Regions from separate parts of the Halomonas sp. MS1 genome, predicted to be linked through region 3. Evidence: predicted binding sites of a transcription regulator. Region 3 holds the regulator's gene; each other region holds the start of a gene.
What was found. The regulator FNR, encoded in region 3, switches genes on or off when oxygen is low (the NO sensors DNR and NnrR bind a similar motif). The targets are predictions, from matches to a motif close to TTGATNTANATCAA.
Positions count from the first base shown of each region.

Region 1: a site for FNR is predicted at 2,465-2,478, ahead of NF683_RS09225 (xanthine dehydrogenase family protein molybdopterin-binding subunit). Genes of this name have one in related genera too.
Region 2: a site for FNR is predicted at 1,719-1,732, ahead of NF683_RS20365 (YfcC family protein). Genes of this name have one in related genera too.

Region 1 is NZ_CP098926.1:2,033,059-2,039,898, forward strand. It holds gene NF683_RS09220 (XdhC family protein) at 1-83, opposite strand, end outside; gene NF683_RS09225 (xanthine dehydrogenase family protein molybdopterin-binding subunit) at 83-2,353, opposite strand; gene NF683_RS09230 (MarR family winged helix-turn-helix transcriptional regulator) at 2,563-3,045, shown strand; gene NF683_RS09235 (N-carbamoylsarcosine amidohydrolase) at 3,087-3,731, opposite strand; gene NF683_RS09240 (maleate cis-trans isomerase family protein) at 3,782-4,543, opposite strand; gene NF683_RS09245 (alpha/beta fold hydrolase) at 4,559-5,377, opposite strand; gene NF683_RS09250 (FAD-dependent monooxygenase) at 5,374-6,534, opposite strand.
Region 2 is NZ_CP098926.1:4,391,766-4,398,605, reverse strand. It holds gene NF683_RS20370 (PepSY domain-containing protein) at 1-1,691, shown strand, start outside; gene NF683_RS20365 (YfcC family protein) at 1,887-3,335, shown strand; gene NF683_RS20360 (arginine deiminase) at 3,384-4,613, shown strand; gene NF683_RS20355 (ornithine carbamoyltransferase) at 4,632-5,633, shown strand; gene arcC (carbamate kinase) at 5,635-6,552, shown strand; gene atpD (F0F1 ATP synthase subunit beta) at 6,555-6,840, shown strand, end outside.
Region 3 is NZ_CP098926.1:553,107-559,946, reverse strand. It holds gene NF683_RS02745 (sodium:solute symporter family protein) at 1-516, opposite strand, end outside; gene NF683_RS02740 (DUF4212 domain-containing protein) at 523-783, opposite strand; gene NF683_RS02735 (putative nucleotidyltransferase substrate binding domain-containing protein) at 1,379-3,196, shown strand; gene NF683_RS02730 (3'-5' exonuclease family protein) at 3,202-3,852, shown strand; gene ttcA (tRNA 2-thiocytidine(32) synthetase TtcA) at 3,919-4,884, shown strand; gene fnr (fumarate/nitrate reduction transcriptional regulator Fnr) at 4,871-5,623, opposite strand; gene hemN (oxygen-independent coproporphyrinogen III oxidase) at 5,682-6,840, opposite strand, start outside.

The sequences.
Region 1 (6,840 bases), 1.5 Mb from region 3:
AGCACCGTACACAACCAAATAGTCAGCCCCTGGTTGGCCCATTTCAATGCGCGTTCGATAACCTGTAGATCAAGGTGTTGCATTAACTAGCCGCCTCCATGGGGAGTTGAAGAGAGGCCTTCAGTGAGTCGCGAATGGTGTCAGGGGTAAAAGGAGGATGGGTAAAGCGCACCCCCGTGGCATCAAAAAGCGCGTTGGCAATCGCAGGAGCGCCGGGCAGTGAGGCGGACTCGCCTACGCCGAGTGGCGGCAGTTCTGGACGATCAAGCAGCATGACGTTGATGGGGGGGAGCTCCGAGAAACGCAGAATAGGGTAGCCGCCCCACTCTTTGCTGGTCGGTAAACCATCCTCAAAGGTCACCCGCTCCTTTAACGTGCGGCTGAGCATTTGGATCACATTGCCATGCACCTGATGGCGAACGCCTGCGGGGTTCACCATTAAGCCCGCATCCTGACCTACATATAAATTCTCGACGACAATCCGTCCACTCTTCACATTGACTTTAAGCTCAATTACCCAGGCGGCGAGCGCGGCGCCAAAGCCGGGGAATTTGCTATGCACGTACTGGGCGTAAGCGAAGCCTCGGCCGTAGCGCCACTCACCCTCGCTTCTTGGGTTGATGTTAGCGACGCAGGGCTTCCAGTTCGCACGTTCGGCTAACGCTTCGACAAGTTCGCAAGCGCGATTATCGGCTAAATAGCGCAACCGGTAGGTGACTGGATCTTCATTTGCTAAATAGGCAAGCTCATCAATATAGCTTTCGTGGGCGAAGGTGCTGGGCAATGCTGAGACGCCACGTAGCCAGGAGGCGCGCACCAGAGTCGGGACGTCGTCGCAGACTATTTGGCGATGAGGGTAGCGGTAGGGTGGCACCGACGTTCTATCTCCCATCTCAAAGGGGATATCAATAGGCGAGGCAGCACCGGTTAGCAGTAGTGCCAGGGTGGGCGCACTGTTAGAGGGGTAGCGCGTATTAAAGCGATAGCCTGCCGGGCTGCCATCTGCATTTAAACCGCCCTGGATCGCCATATACTGAGCAGCTCCTTTAGGCTCCCAGGTGTGCTCCTGCTCACGGGTGAGTTGCACACGGACGGGGCGGCCAACCGCCTGAGAGAGTAGTACAGCATCCGCGCCAACATCGTCGGCGCAATTGCGGCCATAGCAGCCCGAGGTTTCCATGCGGGTAATGGTGATAACGCCTTCGTCTAAACCGGTAAGGCGGGCGAGATCGGCGCGCAGGCTGTGTGGATTTTGGGTGCCCGACCATACGTGCAGGCCATCTTCATTGGCATCGGCGACGGAGCACGAAGGGCCAATGGAGCCGTGCAGCTGGAAAGGCCACACATAGTGACGATTGAGCGAATGCTGTGCGGAGGCCAGCGCGTTGTCGAGATCACCCTCATCGAGGAGTATGCGCTGCTTGCTGGGTAAGTCGAGCAGTGCTTGCTCTATGTTGTCCAACTGAGGCAAGCCTTCGGTGGGTCGCCACTGGATCTTTAGCTGTTTGGCTGCGGCAGCAGCCTGTTCTTCACGTTCGGCCACCACACCAACAAAGTCACCGACCACCACGACGCTTACCACGCCTGGCAAATGTGCCACAGAGCTTTCATCAACCGCGATTAAACTGTTGCCAATAAAGTCGCCGTTATCATGGCCTACATAAGGCGGGCGAATCACTCGCCCATGCAGCATATCGGGCAGGCGCAGGTCGTGGATAAAGGTCAATTGCCCGGTGGCCTTGGCGGGTATATCCACGCGGGAGGTCGATTGGCCGACCAGGGTATAGTGGCTGACCGGCTTAAGCGGCACCTCATCGGCAAGCTTTAATGCATGACGGGTCCCCCGCAGCAACTCTCCAAAGCTCACGGATGAGTGGTTATCATCACTGGGCATAATAGCGCCGTTTTGGCAGCTAAGTAGTGAGCGCTCAGTGTCAAAGTGCTTTGCTGCCAGTGTCAATAGGTACTCCCGCGCTTGAGCCGCCGCGCGGCGTAGAGGTTCGGCAGTGATTTGAATCGACGCACTAGCAATGGTGGGGCCTTGGTTGGGGGCTTCAACAGAGTTGCCCAGCACCACGGTAACGCTGTCGAACGCGACGCTAAGCTCTTCCGCAACAATTTGAGCGAGCGCCGTGCGTATACCGGTGCCCAAGTCTACGTGGCCGTTGAAAGCCACGATGTGGCTATCGCTCAGCACGGCAATAAATATCTCAGGCTCATGGGGAGTGAAGTTTGAGTGTGTACCTGGCTGTCCGGGCGCGGGCTTAGGGGGTGTAACCGGGTCGCGATAGATCACCAGAACATCAGATCCATACAGCAGTGACTCTCTTGTATAGTCTGATTTATCGGCCATGCTTGCCTCCCACGCTAGCGTTTTAAGTAATCAGTGCAGATGAATTTGAGGTGATCAACGAGCAATAACTAAGGTAAAATTGTAGCGTGTACGCCATAAAAGCATGGTGAATTGATCCAACGCAAGCCGTATTTAATACGTTGATGCATCATTTTGTTAACCAGTGCCATACTCGATACACGTCGTCGCTAATAGATTAAGGAGATGGAATGACAACGGATAGTGCGCTCAAACACTCGTCTTCCGGCGAGCACCCCACGCCTTCAGAGCAGGGGTATGATTTTTCTGAGCAAGTAGGCCATCTACTGCGTAAAGCCTACCAGCGGCATACGGCTATTTTTCAGCGCTACAGCAGTGATAAACAGCTTACGGCCATTCAGTTTGTCACGCTGTGTACGGTGATGGAGCGAGGCCCCAGCTCGTTAACCGACATCGTTAACGCCACGGCGATTGATCCAGCCACCATCCGTGGCGTCATTAAACGCCTTAAAGCACGTGAGTGGATCTCGCTCACCACCGACCCCAATGATCAACGCAAAGTCATGGTAGTGATCACCGAGCCTGGGGAGACATTAGTCGAGGGCATGGTGCCCAGTGCCAAGCAGATCAGCGATCAGACCATGAAAAATCTCAACCCGGCAGAGCGGGTTGCTTTAATGCACCTACTGGAAAAAATGAACGCAGACGGATGACACAACAGAGGTGCCCGCTTCACTTGCGTTTTCGGGCACTCCTAACGCTTCATTAAGTAACCCAGTGTTTCATCCAGTCTAATTACATCCCCATATTTGCTATCGATATCAAACAGGTTGGCTTCATGGGGCGCGGGGTGGCGATCGCCCACGCAATCACGTACCACCATCACCCGAAAGCCGTGCTGTACGCCGTCAACGGCGGTGGCGCGAATGCAGCCGCTGGTGGAACAGCCGGTAATGATCAGCGTATCGACGCCCATGGCGACCAGCGTGGAAGCAAGCGAAGTACCAAAGAACGCGCTGGCATACTGCTTGGTCATTACCAGTTCATCGTCGTTAGGCGTCACCTCGGGGCAGAAGTCAGCGTAGGGATTACCTGCCACCATCGCTCGCATTACCGGCGCCTTCTTGACCCAAATGCCGCCATCGATTTGATCCGGGGCGTGATAAAGGATGTTGGTGTGGATAACGGGGGTGCCCGTACGCCGCGCGGTATTGAGCAGCGGTGGCATATTAGCCACCGCATCCACCACGCCCTGGGCAAATAGCGGCGAGCCAGGGGTGGTGTAACCTTGCATAAAATCAACCACCAGTAGCGCGGGCCTTTTACCAAAGCCAATGCGTCCATCCCACACGCCCTTGTAGTTGTCCGAGGCCGTATTATCAGTATTGTGCTGCGACATGGTTGTCTCCTTAACCAGCACTCTAAATCGTTAATCAGCACCTGATCTCGTTAGTAAGCCCCCGACAAGAGAGCACCCGCGCCCGGTACGATGGGCTCCAGGTCAAGCGCCTTGAGCATGGCGTAGGTAGTCGCGATAGCTGCGGTCACCACCGGCTTACCGGTCAGGGCTTCAACCTTGGCAACGGCCGGTAGCGATGGCATTTGTACACAGGCCGACAAGACGATCGCATCCACGTTACTTAAATCGAGGCTGGCGACGATTTCGGGGAGATTGGCGGGATCGTGGCGAGCGACATCCAGGTTATTGGGGATCTCAAGCGCCCGGTAGTCGAGCACCTCAATGCCTTCCTGACGGATGTAGTCGACCACCATTTCGGTCAGCGGCTTCATGTAAGGCGCCACTACCACCACACGTTTGGCTTTCATCACACCCAGGGCATCAACCAGCGCACCGGCGCTGGTGACCACCGGCGTGTCGCAGCCATTCTCTTCGGTGCGGCTGCGCAAACGCTTTTGCGACGCTCGGTGGTAGCCGGGCCCCATCGCCATAATGGCAACCAGGCAGGCATACCCCATCACATCCACTGCTGCATCGGAGAGTTCCAAGGCACAGCGGTCAGACTCCGCATCCATCGCGGCCAGCTCGTCCTTACTAACGGTTTTCATGCGCATGCGGCTGGAGTGAAAAGTGAAGCGTTCTGGACGAATCAACTGGCGTGCAGCGAGCATGGCAGGTATCTCCGTCTCCATGGTGATATTGGAGCTGGGGACGATCTGGCCGATACGGTAGGTCTTGGTGCTCTGAGTCATGATTATTGGCCTTGGTTAGAGTTGTGTGCCCAGGAAGTCTTCAAAGGCGGCAAAAAAACCGTCGAAGTCATCCCAGGGAATCATGTGACCCGCTTGTTGCGCGGTAGAAACGCGAATCGTCGGTAGCAGGGCGCGTATTTCGGTGCGGTCTTCATCCTGGATAACCCCGCCCTTGCCTGCACACATCAGCAGCGTGGGCACTTTTATAGCTGGGAAGTCCTGGTGGATATCGACGCTGTGGAACTCTTCAAACGCCTGAACAATGGCGGGCTCAAAGCAAGTGTGTAACCACTCGGCGCGTAACCGCAGCTGCTCGTCGCTCCAGGTGGGGCAGTAGTGGCGCATGGTTTCGATGTCTGCGCCCCGGGTGCAGTCGCGAATCGAGTCTACATACCAGGGCAGCTTGCTGGGGTACTCACGGCGCCCTGGCCCTGAAACCGGTGGGTCGATAAGTACCAGTTTGTCGATGCCCTTGGCGCCGCGATTCATGGCGCGCAGAGCAAAGCGCGCCCCCATGGAGTGGCCCGCCAGAATGACGTTGCTTAAGCCGAGCGCATCGATAAAGGCGATCACATCGTTGGCACAGGTGTCGGTGTCATAAGCAAGTTCAGGCCCGGTGGACGACAAGCCACGCCCACGGACATCCAGTACATAAGTGTCGAAGTGCTGGCCCAGGCGCTCGGCCACAAAGCCCCAGGTGATCGCCGGGCTGGTGATGCCGGGTATTAGCACCAGCGGCTGGCGCGCTGTCTCGGCGCTGTCACCAAAGCGCAGGTAGTGCTGACGAATGCCATTGGCGTGTACGTTGGCGCCATAGAGATAGGTGCTGCTCATGCCGGGCTCCCTTGACTGGTGGGTTGCTTCAGCGGTACTTCAAAGGGGTCATAGGCGAATACCCATGCTGGGTCTTCGTCTTCCCGTAACCAAGTATTGTCGTGGGAAACCTGCTGAACCCGCGAAGCGCGTTCAAAACGGTTGGTGCGGTAAAGTTCGAAAGCCTGTTGGTAGTTTTCGGCGCCCACTTCTTCCAGGCAGCGTACCAGCATGGCGGCGTCCTCAATGGCCATGGCCGCGCCCTGGGCCATATGAGGCTTCATCGGATGGCAGGCATCGCCCAGCAACACCAGTCGATTTTCATGCCACAGTGGCAGCGGGTTGCGCTCCAGCAAGGGCCATTTGGTAACGGTTTCAGTGCAGTCAATCAGTGCTTGTACGGTGGGATGGTAACCCTCGAATGCTTTGCGCATCTCTTCCCGGGAGCTGTCGACGAAGGAAGTGCCGTGGTTCCAATCGGGTTCAGGCACGCCAGTCACGTAGTAATACTCCTTCTCGTCGCCGGTCACGAAGTAGACCATCATGTGGCGGTCTTCCGACCACCACTTCACGCAGGCTTCGAAATCCAGGTCGTATGCCTTGAGTTTTTCGGCAGAGATAATGGCTCGGTGAGCAACCCAGCCGCTATAGATTGGCGCCTCCGGACCCAGCAGCTTCTCGCGCAGTCGCGAATTGACCCCATCGGCGCCGATCACCAGGTCGGCCTCTTCTGTCGTACCGTCAGCGAAGGTCATGACGACCTTGTCGCCGCTGTCGTCGACATCGACCAGGCGCTTATCGAAATAAAGATTGTCCTGGTCGAGCGTGCTGACCATTAATTCGTGCAGATCGCCACGGTGTACGGTGATATAGGCTGCGCCATAGTTTTCGCGAGCAAACTCGCCTAGCGGGATACGAGACTGGTACTCGCCGGTCATGCCATTGCGGCTGAACCAGTAATCGGGGTGTGAGCCCATGGTATTGAGCTTCTCTTCAATGCCAATGCGGCGCATTACTTTCATCACGTTGGGGCCAAGGTGAATGCCTGCCCCAAGGCGCGCAAACGCGGGTGCCTGTTCGTACACCTTGGTGGGGTAACCCGCTTTCTGCAGTAGCGCGCCTGCAGCGGCGCCGCCAAGGCCCGCGCCAATAACGGCTATGGTGGGTTTATTGTTCATATTCTGGTTTCCTCGCTGTTTTATTCGCCTATCACTTGTTTCTGCATGCGTTCGCGAATGCTATAATACAACGTATACACCATTTATTTTTTGGTCAAGAATTAGTTTTGAAATTATTTTTAGACGAAAATAAAGCGGTGTTTTTATTTAAATATATGAATTTAATGGATTTATAGCTGTTTTTTTGGTTTTATTCAAAAACTTGAAAAACGCATCCATTGAGTGCTATACGTTTATTAGGCTTGTTTTTATAGCGTACGCACCTTTAATGCTCGATGAGTGTTAGCTCTGCACTTAGCTGGTGCA
Region 2 (6,840 bases), 800 kb from region 3:
TGTTGTCGGCATTGACTGGCAGCTATATGTCAGCACAGCGTTTTGGTCTATTGCCCGAACCTATTGAGGCCGAGCCCATCTTTCCGGCTGAGGTCTCGGGCGGGCAGCCAGCACCGGTGGCAAGCCTGAATGCCCTCAAGAATGTTGATCTCAGTGATCTGCGCGAATTGGTGTTTCCTTATCAGGGTGACATCCAGGATGTCTATTCCCTAACGACCCGAGAGGGAGCTGGGTTTGTCGATCAGGCGAGTGGCGAGCTGCTGAAGTATCAGCCGCGCTCTAAGGGTAGCGTGTTCCAACAATGGATGGTCAGTCTGCATACCGGTGAGGGGCTGTGGTGGTTGGGCCTAATACTGGGTGCGTCGGCGCTTACCGTACCGGTGCTTTCATTGACTGGGGTGAGCATCTGGTGGCAACGGCGGCGGTCATCAGGGCTGATGCCGGATAACGCCGATGTCGCTCAGGCGGATATCATTATTCTCGTTGGCTCTGAAGGTAACACCACCTGGGGCTTTGCCCGTGAGCTTCAGGCGAGCCTGAAAAAAGCAGGTTTTCAGGTGTATTGCAGCGAGATGAACGCATTGGCTGATCACTATCCACAGGCATCCATGCTGTTTGTGCTGACGTCGACCTATGGTGACGGCGATGCACCTGGGACAGCACAGCGGTTTATGACCAAGCTTAATGATTTCGAGGATAAGAAAGCGCTGAAATACGCAGTGTTGGGTTTTGGCGACCGCCAGTTCCCGAAATTTTGTCAGTTTGCTGTGGATGTGGATGTCGCGCTGGATAAAAAAGGGCTGGCACGCTTATATTCCCTCGAACGGATTGATCGATGCAATGCTGCGCAATTCAGTGAATGGGGCGACAGAATCAGTGAGCAGATGGGCGTTCCATTTACGCTTACCTATGAGCCATTGCCACCAGCGACGGTAACGCTGGAATTGCTAGAGCGCGCGGATTATGGGCTGGCTGTTCAGGCGCCGACCAGTATCATGCGTTTCAAAGCGACAGGCGCGAAGCAGGGCCGATGGTCGACGTTTCTCTCGCGAAAAAGCTCGCTACCGCTATTTGAAGCTGGCGATCTGCTGGGCGTTATACCTCCTAATGGGCAGACAGCTCGGTTCTATTCTCTGGCATCTTCTGATTCAGACGGGCTACTGGAGATATGTGTCCGCAAACAGCCCGGCGGCTTGTGTTCTGGTTATCTTCATGGGCTTAAACCGGGGGACTCTATCAATGGCTTTATTCGTCATAATCCCGAATTTCGGCCAGCGATGGGGAGTCATGCGACTATCTTGATTGGGGCGGGGGCTGGGATTGGCCCGCTGGCGGGGTTTATTCGCCGTAATACCGCCCGCAACCCGATGTATCTATATTGGGGTGGGCGCAATGCAGAATCGGATTTTCTCTATCAACCCGAACTGGGTAATTATCTCAACGACCGCCGTTTGACCGGGCTCAGTACGGCATTCTCTCAGTCTGATCAGCGAGTTTACGTTCAGGATAAGCTTAGGCAGGATCAGATAGCGGTGCGTCGCATGGTCGATGCTGGCGCTCAGATTCTGGTTTGTGGTGGCAGAGGGATGGCTGCTGGGGTTAAGCAGGCTCTGGAAGATATTCTCAGGCCGTTAGCTATTGACGTTGCAACGCTAAAGTCCCAAGGACGATACCTTGAAGACGTTTATTGAAATGATGGGGCAACTGATACGCCGATATTGATCTCGATCAACTAACGGTGCTGCGCTGCTTGAAACTCCTCGTACAAGTGCGGTCGGTGAACTATCTTGTCCAAGCAGGTTTGAGCTGGGCAATGCCGCTGACTGCCGAGTTGTTTAGAAGCTCAGAAAGGCTTTGGGTGTGAAGTTGACGACAGGAGACGCACTATGGCTAAGGATGATAAGTCAACGCCTGTATCGGAAAGTGATCTCGCCTCGCGGTTCCCGACCGCCTATACCATCCTTTTCGGCCTGATCATTGTCGTCGCTGCTTTGACCTGGATTATTCCGGCCGGACAATATGATCGTGTCATGAATGAGGAGGTCGGGCGCGAAGTGGCCGTGCCCGGCACTTATCAAACCGTTGACCCCAACCCCCAGGGCGCGGTCGAGGTTATGCTGGCCCCGACCGCCGGGTTCTACGATCCGGACAGTTACGTGGCCAATGCCATTGATGTGGCGCTGTTCGTTTTGTTCCTGGGGGGCTTTCTCGGGGTGATGAACGCAACCGGCGCCATCGATACCGGCATCCGCAGTGCCATGAGACATTTGCAAGGCCACGAAATCTGGGTAATCCCTATCTTGATGACCCTGTTCGCCCTGGGCGGAACGACTTATGGTATGGCGGAGGAAACACTCGCCTTCTACGCCATCCTGATACCGGTGATGCTGGTAGCTGGATACGACACTGTTACTGGTGTTGCCATTATTCTGCTCGGTGCCGGGATCGGCGTACTGGGCTCCACCATCAATCCCTTTGCCACTGTTATCGCGGCTAACGCCGCAGGCATACCGTTTACCGATGGTATCGTGCTGCGTTTTATCCTGCTGATTGGTGGCCTGCTGATCTGCATCGGTTATGTCATGCGCTATGCCCACCGTGTCAAAGCCGACTCCTCACGCTCGGTGGTGGCCAAGCAGTGGGACGCCCACCGTCAACTGTTTCTGCAAGAGCACGATGAAGAGAGTCATAGTGCAAGCCTGACCCGGACTCAGATCATTGCGCTGATTATCTTCGGACTGACTTTTGTCATCATGATTTGGGGCGTCTCCTCCCAGGGCTGGTGGATGGCGCGTATGGGAGCTCTGTTCTTTGGTGCTGCCATTGTGATTGGCCTCATTGCCCGGCTGGGCGAAAAGAAATTGACCGGTAGTTTCGTCGATGGCGCCCGGGATTTACTCGGAGTTGCACTGGTGGTGGGCCTCGCCCGTGGCATCGTGGTGATCATGGAGCAGGGTATGATTGCCGATACCATTCTGCACAGCGCAGAAACCTCGCTGGGTGGTCTGCCGGAGCTGGCGTTTATCAACCTCATGTTCTGGATTGAGGTCGGCATGAGTTTCTTCGTGCCGTCTTCCTCCGGGCTCGCCGTCCTATCCATGCCGATTCTGGCACCGCTGGCGGATTTCGCCAATGTGGGGCGCGATCTGGTAGTGACGGCTTTCCAGGCTGCCAACGGGCTGGTCAATCTGATCAACCCCACCTTTGCGGTGGTGGTTGGCGGACTTGCCATCGGGCGGGTGTCCTACGATCGCTGGCTCGCCTTTATCTGGCCTTTGCTGCTTATTCTGACCGTGTTTATCAGCGTGATTATCAGCATCGGGACACTGTTTTAAACACTATTTTAAACACTGTTTTGAACACTGGTTAAAAGGAATTTTGTCATGTCTGAACAAACTCTTGGAGTGCACTCTGAAACCGGAACTCTGCGCCAGGTGATTGTCTGTCGGCCCGGGCTGGCCCATCGGCGGCTAACGCCGTCAAACTGCGACGCCCTGCTGTTTGATGATGTGTTCTGGGTTAAGCAGGCGCAAAAAGATCACGATGTGTTTGCCAATCTGATGCGCAGCAGGGGGACTGAGGTACTGGATGTCAATGAGCTACTGGCACAAACGCTGGAGATCCCTGAAGGACGGGGCTGGATTCTGGATCATCGGATTAACTGGAATCATATCGGCGTTGGCATGGTGTCGGATCTGCGGGCCTGGATGGACGAGCTGCCCGGTGGTGAGTTGGCGAAGTTTCTGATCGGAGGTCTTGAGGTAACGGATCTGCCTTTTGATTCGGCCGGGCTGTTTGGTAACCATCTCGGACCATTCGGATTTGTATTGCCTCCGCTGCCGAATTTCCTGTTTACCCGGGATAACAGTGCCTGGGTTTATGGCGGGGTAACACTGAACCCGATGCACTGGGCTGCCCGCCAGCCAGAAACCCTGCTGATGACCGCTATTTATAAATTTCACCCGAAATTTGCCGGCAAGGTGACGGTGCATTGGGGGGATCCGTTGCAAGACCATGGCCTAGCCACCCTGGAAGGCGGGGATATCATGCCACTAGGTAATCGCACGGTGCTGGTGGGCATGGGTGAGCGATCTTCGCCCCAGGCCATTGGTCAGCTGTCAAAGGCTCTGTTCGATGGCGGCATGGTCGATCGGGTGATTGCCTGCCAACTGCCCAAATCCCGCTCAGCCATGCACCTGGATACGGTATTCACCTTCTGTGGTGGCAACGTAGTGACGGCCTTCAAGGAGGTGGCGGATGCCGTGGTCTGCTATGACCTGAGGCCCGGCGAGGGTGGCAAAACATTGTCCTTCAAGCAGGATCGCCGCCATCTGTTTGAGGTGGTGGCCGAGATTCTCGGGTTCCCGGCGCTGGAGGTTGTGCCCACGGGGGGGGACAGCCCGGAAGAGCGCGAGCGCGAACAGTGGAACGACGGTAATAACGTACTGGCACTGAGCCCCGGGGTGGTGGTGGGTTATGACCGCAACGACGATACCAATGCTGCGCTTGAAGCAGCGGGCATAGAAGTGCTGGCCATACCCGGCGCCGAGCTGGGCCGGGGCCGAGGCGGAGGGCGCTGCATGAGTTGCCCAACCATCAGGGATGCTGTTTGACAGCTAAGGAGAAGGTCCATGGCGTTTAATCTCAAGAACCGACATTTTCTGACGCTGCGGGATTTTACGCCGCGCGAAATCAGTTTCCTGCTGAAGTTGTCCGCTGATCTTAAAACCGCCAAGTACGCCGGCACGGAGGTGCCAAGGCTGCAGGGCAAGGACATCGCGCTGATCTTCGAGAAGAATTCCACGCGAACCCGAGTCGGGTTCGAGGTGGCCGCCTATGACCAGGGTGCGCGAGTGACTTATTTGGGGCCCACAGGCACCCACATAGGCCACAAAGAATCGGTGAAAGACACCGCGCGGGTGCTTGGACGGGTCTACGATGCCATTGAGTATCGAGGTTTCGGGCAGTCGGTTGTGGAGGAGCTGGCCCAGTATGCTGGTGTGCCGATCTACAACGGTCTGACCAACGAGTTCCATCCGACCCAGATTTTGGCAGATTTACTAACCATGCAGGAGCAGGTGGAAAAACCGTTGCGCGAGGTAGCCTTTGTGTTTATCGGCGATGCCGCCAACAACATGGGCGATAGCCTGCTGATCGGCGGCGCCAAAATGGGTATGGACGTGCGGCTGTGCGCGCCTCAGGCCTGTTGGCCGAAACAGGCGGTGCAAGACGAGGCAAAGGCGCTGGCGGCGGAAACCGGAGCTCGCATCACCATCACCGATGATATTGACGCCGCCGTTGCCGGTGTCGACTTTGTTTATACCGATGTCTGGGTCTCGATGGGTGAACCACAAGAAAAGTGGGCCGAACGCATCAAGCTGCTGATGCCTTACCAAGTCAATGCGGCCCTGATGGCGAAAACCGGCAATCCCCGGGTGCGATTCATGCACTGTTTGCCAGCTTTCCACAACACCGAAACAGTGGTTGGCAAAGAGATTCAGGAGGCTCATGGCATTGATGCCATGGAGGTGACTGACGAAGTATTTGAAAGTCCGGCCTCCATTGTTTTTGATCAGGCCGAGAACCGGATGCATACCATCAAAGCCGTCCTCGTGGCGACCCTGGGAGACTGACATGTTGGTGGTCGCAGCTTTGGGCGGTAACGCTCTTCTGAAACGCAGCGAGCCGCTGACTGCGGTGGTTCAGCGCAACAATGTGAAAACGGCGGCACTGTCGCTGGCGGATATCGTTCGAGCCGGACACGACCTGGTGATTACCCATGGCAATGGGCCGCAAGTGGGGTTGCTGGCGTTGCAGGGCGCGTCCTACAAGCCGGATGAAGCCTACCCGCTGGATGTTCTGGGCGCGGAAACCGAAGGTATGATCGGCTATATGATCGAACAGGAACTGGAGAATGCACTGGAGCATGACCGGCCCGTCGCGACGCTGCTGACGCAAGTGGTGGTAGACCCTAAAGATCCGGCTTTTGCCAAACCGACCAAGTTTGTCGGGCCTGTCTATGAGCGCGAGGAAGCTGAGCGCCGGGCGGCTGGTGCGGGCTGGAGTATTGCGCCGGACGGTGACAAGTGGCGGCGTGTGGTGCCCTCTCCCAAACCCCTCGAAATACCCGATCTGCGCGTGCTGCAACTATTGCTGGAGCAGGGCGTGGTCGTGGTCTGCACCGGCGGTGGCGGAATACCGGTGCTGCGGCAGGAGGACGGCAGCCTGATGGGCGTTGAAGCGGTCATCGATAAGGATGCCGCCAGCGCATTGTTGGCCAGAAAACTGGGGGCGGATGCGTTGCTCCTGTTGACCGATGTGGATGCAGTCTACCGAGACTTTGGCACCGATCAGGCGACACCGGTTTCCGCATTGACGGTGGCTGAGGCGCGAGCATTGGAATTACCTGCTGGCTCCATGGGCCCCAAGCTGCGTGCCGCCTGTGAATTTGCTGAAGCGGGGGGCTCAGCGGCATTGGCCGGCTGCAGGATGCCATTGCCATTCTTGACGGATCGGCAGGCACGCGGGTGTCTACCGATGCATAGTACGTGATGATGACTCAACATGACGCCCACGATCGGGTCGAACCAGACAATGACACTGGGACTATTGTCGCCATTCGTGGGGGAGTCGTCGATGTCAAGTTCGCGAAGCTGGTACCTGCTATCCGAGAGCTCTTGTATGTCGGGAAAACAGCCCTGGAGGTTGCCGGCCTTGAGGATAAGGGCATCGTTCGTTGCATGGCGTTGGGGCCGGTCAGGGGGCTAGGGCTAGGTATGTCGGTTCGGGCCACCGGCGCTCCGATCAGCGTGCCGGTCGGCGACGCTGTCCTGGGCCGCA
Region 3 (6,840 bases):
TTTCATGCCGCCAAAAACGGCATATAGGAACACAATCAGCGCTGCGATCCAGATACCCCAGGTGTTGCTCACTTCCAAGAAGCGCGAGAAAGCAACGCCAGCACCGGTCATTTGACCGATAACGTAAGTAACAGAGGCAACGATCAAACACACAATCGCGACGAAGCGCGCAGTGTTGCTGTAGAAACGGTCACCAATAAAGTCGGGCACTGTAAACTTGCCAAACTTACGCAGGTAAGGCGCTAGCAGCATTGCCAGGATAACGTAACCACCTGTCCAGCCCATCAAGAAGGTGGAGTTAGCATACCCGCCAGACGCTAGCAGACCGGCCATCGAAATAAACGATGCCGCTGACATCCAGTCAGCGGCAGTCGCCATACCGTTGGTGATAGGGTGAACGCCGCCACCGGCAACGTAGAAGTCTTTAGTCGACCCGGCTCGTGCCCATATCGCAATCCCGATATAGAGCGCAAACGACGCGCCGACAAACAGTAAGTTAATGGCAAACTGGCTCATACTGGCTTACTCCCCAAGGCCGAATTTTGCATCGAGTTTGTTCATTCTCCAGGCATAGAAGAAGATCAGTACGATGAAGGTGAGGATGGAGCCCTGTTGAGCGAACCAAAAGCCCAAGTCAGTCCCACCAACGGGAATGCCCGCTAACAGCGGACGAAAGAGGATGGCACATCCATAAGAAACGAACGCCCAAACGGCCAAGCATCCAAAGATTAATCGGACGTTGGCTTTCCAGTATTCAGCAGCGTTGGATTTGTCATCTGCCATTGTGGTGCTCTCCAGTTGTGATTTTTAGGGTTGGAAAGTTAACTCAGGATAGCGTGTGATCCATTAGGGCAATCCTTCATAGAAAACCGCTCTTTTAGTTGTCTGCGATGATTTAGTGCGATTAGACGCATATCACCTTGTTGGTTAAGTTGCTCTGCTGGTTAATGGTTTGGCAAGGTTTTCTTCAGTGCCTTGATAAGTGTTTAACAAGTGCCACGTGAACATCCTGTATAGCCCGTTGTTAATAGTGGGCAATAATTGCAAAAAATAAATCCCAGACTTTGGTATCAATAAGCTTTCAGTACGTATTTTGATGTTTGTTTTTGAAAATAAATACATGTTTTTAAAGTTTTTTTAGCTTTTCTGTCTGAGTGATAGGACGATGGTCTATGGGTCGCTTAAAAGCAATGTTTGCTACTTTTAATAGGTGGTATATTAAGTGGCCAAGTTTGCTAGTTCGTGTCGCTACTTTGGTCGCTAAACAAACGTCTTTGCGACGTTAGCGGTATAGCAAAAGGTATAATAAAGGCGCTGGTTGAAAAGCAATCAAACCTTAAGCCATTGTGTTCTTCATCGCGATTAACTGGGGTCACTCATGATTGACGTTGATCTTTCCCAATTGCCCTTCACATTAATTGATGATGAAGGGCGTGACCACGTTCGTCGTGGTATGGACATCGCCTATTTTGATCGTGATGAAATTATTATCGAGATGGGGCAAGCGGGTGAATCAGTATTTTTGATTCACAAGGGCGAAGTTGCTGAACTGGACCCTACCCTGCCAGCGTCCAGTGCACGGATTGGGCACTACACGGCTGGTGATCTGTTTGGTGCCATTAGTATTCTGAACGGTAAAAGCCGTTATCGCTTCCAGGCTGAGCAAGAATGCTTGTGCTATGTGATGCCGAAGGCGCTATTTATAAAACTATGCCGTCATCATCCTGACTTCGAAAATTTCTTCAAACAGTCGCTATCTCACAAAGCGCGGTTAATGACTGAAAAGCGTGCCGAAGGCGGCGTGACCATGGCCGGCTTTATGTTGGCTAAAGTCAGCGAATGTATGCGTGAACCTCTTATCATGGATGCATCGACAGATATTGCCAGCGCGGTGCGTCAGCTCAACGATAGTCATGCAGATAGCTTGCTAGTCAAAACCCAGGGCGAGTTTGGCATTGTCACTAAAACCGATTTGCTCAATGGTGTCGTGCTGAATAACTATGAACATACAGCGCCCGTTGAGGATGTGGCCCATTTCTCGTTGGTGACCGTTACCCCCCATCAGTACTTATTTGAAGCGCTCGTGCTGATGACGCGGCATAAAGTAACGCGGGTGGTGGTGATGGAGCAGGGCACCCTGAAAGGGGTGGTAGAACTAACGGATGTCCTTAGCTATTTTTCGAGCCGTAGCTATGTCGTTAGTCTGCAGGTGGAGCAGGCAAATAGCTTAGAAGCATTGGCGGCTGCCAGCCAACGCACGCCAGAATTGGTGAATGCGCTTATGGCGCAAGGGGTCAAACTACGTTTTGCCATGGACCTACTGGCCGCGTTGAATGGCCGAATTATCAATAAAGCGTGGTCATTTGTTATTCCTGAGCAGTATCACTCCCAAAGTTGCCTAATGGTGATGGGTAGCGAAGGGCGCGGCGAACAAATTCTTAAAACAGATCAAGATAATGGTTTGATTTTAGCCGATGACAGCCAATGGCCTTCGCTTGCCGAAGACATGAATGCGCTTACCCAAACGCTGATTCAGCTCGGCTACCCACCCTGCCCAGGTAATATCATGGTGTCTAATCCTGAATGGGTTGGCACTGTGTCGCAATGGAAAAACAACATTGCTAAGTGGGTGAGTGCAAGAGATGGCGATAGCCTAATGAAGCTGGCGATTTTGCTGGATGCCCATGGTGTGGCTGGTAATCCGCAATTGCTAGACAGCGTGCGAGCAGAGCTGTTTGAACGCTGCTCACGGGATGAGCTATTGCTGTCCTACTTTGCTCGCGCTGCACTGCGTTTCTCAACACCGCTAACGCTATTTGGCTCCTTAAAAAAGCCCCAGCATGGGATCGATATTAAAAAAGGCGGTATTTTCCCCATTGTTCATGGGGTGCGCACAATGGCCCTCGAGCGACGCATTAATGCTACTTCCACCTTAGATCGCCTGGACGCTTTAGCAGAAGATGGTCGTCTTGATCGCCGTTTTGCGGATGACCTGGGCGAGGCGCTGGCACTGTTTACCGAACTACGTTTAAAACAGCAGCTACAGACAGCGGAAGCGTCGACTCAGCAGCGTAGCAACCGTGTGGTGGTGCAAGAGCTCTCGTCCCTTGAGCGTGATCTGTTGCGTGAGGCGCTGCATATCGTAAAAGATTTTAAACAGCGGCTCTCCCATCGTTATCATTTGGAGTATTCGTGAGCGGAATGCGCTTGTTAGACCGGCATATGTCACTACTCAGTGGCTCGCTGCGTACATTAATGCAGCGCGAAAGCGACCGCCGACGCTGGGCAGACTCTCCCTACGCATGGCTGTTTCAGCCCTACATGGGGGAAGAAATGGTGGCGCTTGCCTGCCAGGCTAGCCCTGGCCAAGCGCCGGTGGTCAGCGTCGCTGCTGTTGTCTTAAGCCCAGGGAGAGTGCAGACCAGCCGAGCCTGGGTGGCTACCCTGGCAGAAGAGCAGAACAGCAACGCCCCCGCGCTGCGGCGACATCATCAGCTGTATGCGACGGACATGGTGCTGGCGCCTAACGCTGAGCATCTTGGGGCGCTAGCTGAATTCATTGGTAATCGGCCGCTAATTGGTTGGCAGTTAGGGCGCTCGGTGGAACACCTAAATCTTTTGTTTAAAGCCGGGTTGGGATTTGGTTTGCCCAATGCCCAGGTCGACGTTGGAAAGCTACACTATCGTCAGCTGCGTCGCTTACATCCACAGTGTGAGGCGAGTGGCCGCCTAACCGAAGCGCTCGCTCGTTGGCAAATCCCCGCTCTTCAATGGATGGGAGTGCTGGGGGATGCAACCGCAAGCGCGCTTTTATATCTGCGTTTGCAGCGCGAGATTGCCCAGCAGGGGTAGTCGTTACTACCCTCATGGGATGAATCCACGGGTTTATCTTGGGTGGACGTGGTGAGTCTTGTTAGAATGCCCGCTGCTTCTTCTACCATCGGCAGTGCCTACACCATGCTACAACCTGACTATTTTGACCCCGCAGCGCCTGATTCTGTTTCTGTTAACAGCCCTGCTGTTAATAGCGCACAGACACCATCCGAGCATCACGCCGCTAAACAAAAGCGTGAATTTAATAAGCTACAAAAGCGCTTACGGCGAGAGGTTGGCAACGCCATCATTGATTATCAAATGATTGGTGAAGGTGACAAGGTGATGGTGTGCCTGTCTGGCGGCAAAGATAGCTATACGATGCTGGAGATACTGCTTAACCTGCAGCGCAACGCGCCGGTTAACTTCTCTCTGGTCGCCGTCAATATGGATCAAAAACAGCCAGGCTTTCCGGAGCATGTGTTGCCCCAGTACCTAGATAAAGTGGGGGTTGAATACCACATTCTAGAGCGTGACACCTACTCGGTGGTGAAAGAGAAAACCCCAGAAGGAAAAACGACCTGCGCGCTCTGCTCACGACTAAGACGTGGCTCGCTCTATGGGTTTGCCGAGGAAATTGGGGCAACGAAGATTGCCCTAGGGCATCATCGTGAAGATATTTTAGAAACGTTATTTCTTAACATGTTCTTTGGTGGCACTTTGAAAGCAATGCCTCCCAAGCTGTTATCTGACGATGGCAAGAATATTGTCATTCGCCCCCTTGCCTACTGCAAAGAGGCTGATATTGCAGAGTTTTCTCGGCTAATGGAATTCCCTATTATTCCCTGCAACTTATGTGGCTCTCAGCCCAATCTCCAGCGTCAAGTTGTCAAAGATATGTTGGCTGAGTGGGATAAAAAACATCCAGGACGTCTAGAAAGCATGTTTAAAGCGGTGACCAATGTAGCGCCTTCCCAGCTAGCAGACCGCGGTTTATTTGACTTTGCTGGCCTTGAAGCCAAACAAGCGGCGTTGATGGAAGGGCGTATTCAGGCGCTTAGCGTGGACTAGCCGACTGTTCTTCCTCTTCAGCTAGCGTGATGAGGCGCCGCATATCTAAAATATTAACCTCGCGCCCTGAAACAGCCACCACCTCTTGCTGTTGAAAGCGGCTAAGAATACGGCTGACCGTCTCTACCGCCAAGCCTAAGTAATTGCCGATGTCGGCGCGGGACATGGAGAGTCTGAAGCTATAAGGCGAGTATCCACGTCGACGAAAACGGTCTGAAAGGGTGACTAAAAAGCTGGCTAGTCGTTGATCGGCCGTCTTACGCGATAGCAAGCGCATCATGCGCCGGTCATCCCGCAATTCTTTGCTCATGCTCCGATAAAGCTGGCCACGTAGTTCGGGCAGTTCTTCGGAAAGCAGGTCCAAGCGATCAAATGGAATTTCACATACCGTTGTGGTTTCCAGTGCAATGACGCTACCGGGGTAGTGCTCTTCATCAATTCCGTCCAATCCCACTAGTTCGCTGGGAAGGTAGAAATTTGTCAGCTGATCATTGCCGTTCCCTTCGCTGGTCACCTGTTTCAGGCTGCCTGAGCGGACGGCATACACACTGGTGAAGTGATCGCCCTGGCGAAACAGGGGCTCGCCTTTTTTGAGCGGTGCGCGGCGGCGAATGATGGCATCAAACTGGCCCATATCCTCAAGCTCTAAGGCAAGCGGCAGGCACAGCGAGCTTAGGCTACAGGTCTGACAGCGCGCCTCTTGCAGCAGTGAGCGTCGTTGGCTGGCGGGTTGTGGCATATCATTCTCCCTTTCTCGTTAGCCATCATAGGCCCAGAGGCAAGACGTCTCAAGAAGCTTATACAATCTTAGAGTAGCGTTTAGTAGGCTGGTCAGCTAGGCGAGCATCAAAGGCCATTGCCAAATGGCGAATCAGCAGCCGTCCAGTGGGGGTGGCGCTAATAACTTGCTGATGGCGAGTGATTAAGCCGTCTTGCTCAGCTGTCTTCAATTGCTCAATTGCGGTGGAAAAATAATCACTAGCATCGATGTGCCAACGCTTTCCAACTGCCGCTAGATCAATGTGCATGTCGCACATTAGCCGTTCAATCACGTCTCTTCGTATTAGGTCGTCCTTATTTAACCTTAATCCTTTGACGGTTGCCAGCTTACCTTGATCTAAGGCTGCTTCATATTGGCCAAGCTGGGTCGGGTTTTGTGCGTAAACGTCGTCAACCCGTGATATAGCGGATACGCCTAAGCCAACTAAATCGCACTGTGCATGGCTAGAGTAGCCCTGAAAATTGCGTTGTAAGGTACCGTTGCGCTGTGCAATCGCTAGGCTATCGTCAGGTCGTGCAAAGTGATCCATGCCAATATGCACATAGCCTGCGTTAGTCAGCATTTCTATGGTGGTGTGCAAAATAGCCAGCTTTTCATCGGCGCTGGGAAGATCCGTTTCGTTAATGCGTCGCTGTGGCGCAAAGCGGGTGGGCATGTGCGCATAATTAAAGACGGACAGCCGTGCCGGGTTGAGCTCGATGACTTGGCTTAGCGTCTCGGCAAAGCTTTTTTCGGTTTGAAATGGCAGCCCATAAATCAAATCAAGATTGAGTGAGCGAAAACCAAGACGGTGTGCTTCTTCCATCAACGTTTCGGTGAGCACCCGGGGTTGTACGCGGTTGATAGCTTTTTGTACCTGCAGGTTTAAATCCTGTACGCCAAGGCTTAGCCGATTAAAGCCGAGCGACTGTAGATGGCGTAACGTAAATACGTCTGCTTCACGAGGATCTATTTCAATAGCGTAATCGCGATCGGCTGAGCTAGATAAACCAAAACGGGCATCTAGGCGGTCAATCAGGTCCCCCATCTGTGCCAAGGTTAGAAATGTGGGCGTACCACCGCCCCAGTGTAACTGTTGCACCGGGCGTGAAGTGTCTAAATGGCGGGCAGTGAGCACCATTTCCCGATCTAGCCGAGAAAGGTAAGGTTCTGCAAGGGCGGTATTCTTCGTTGCG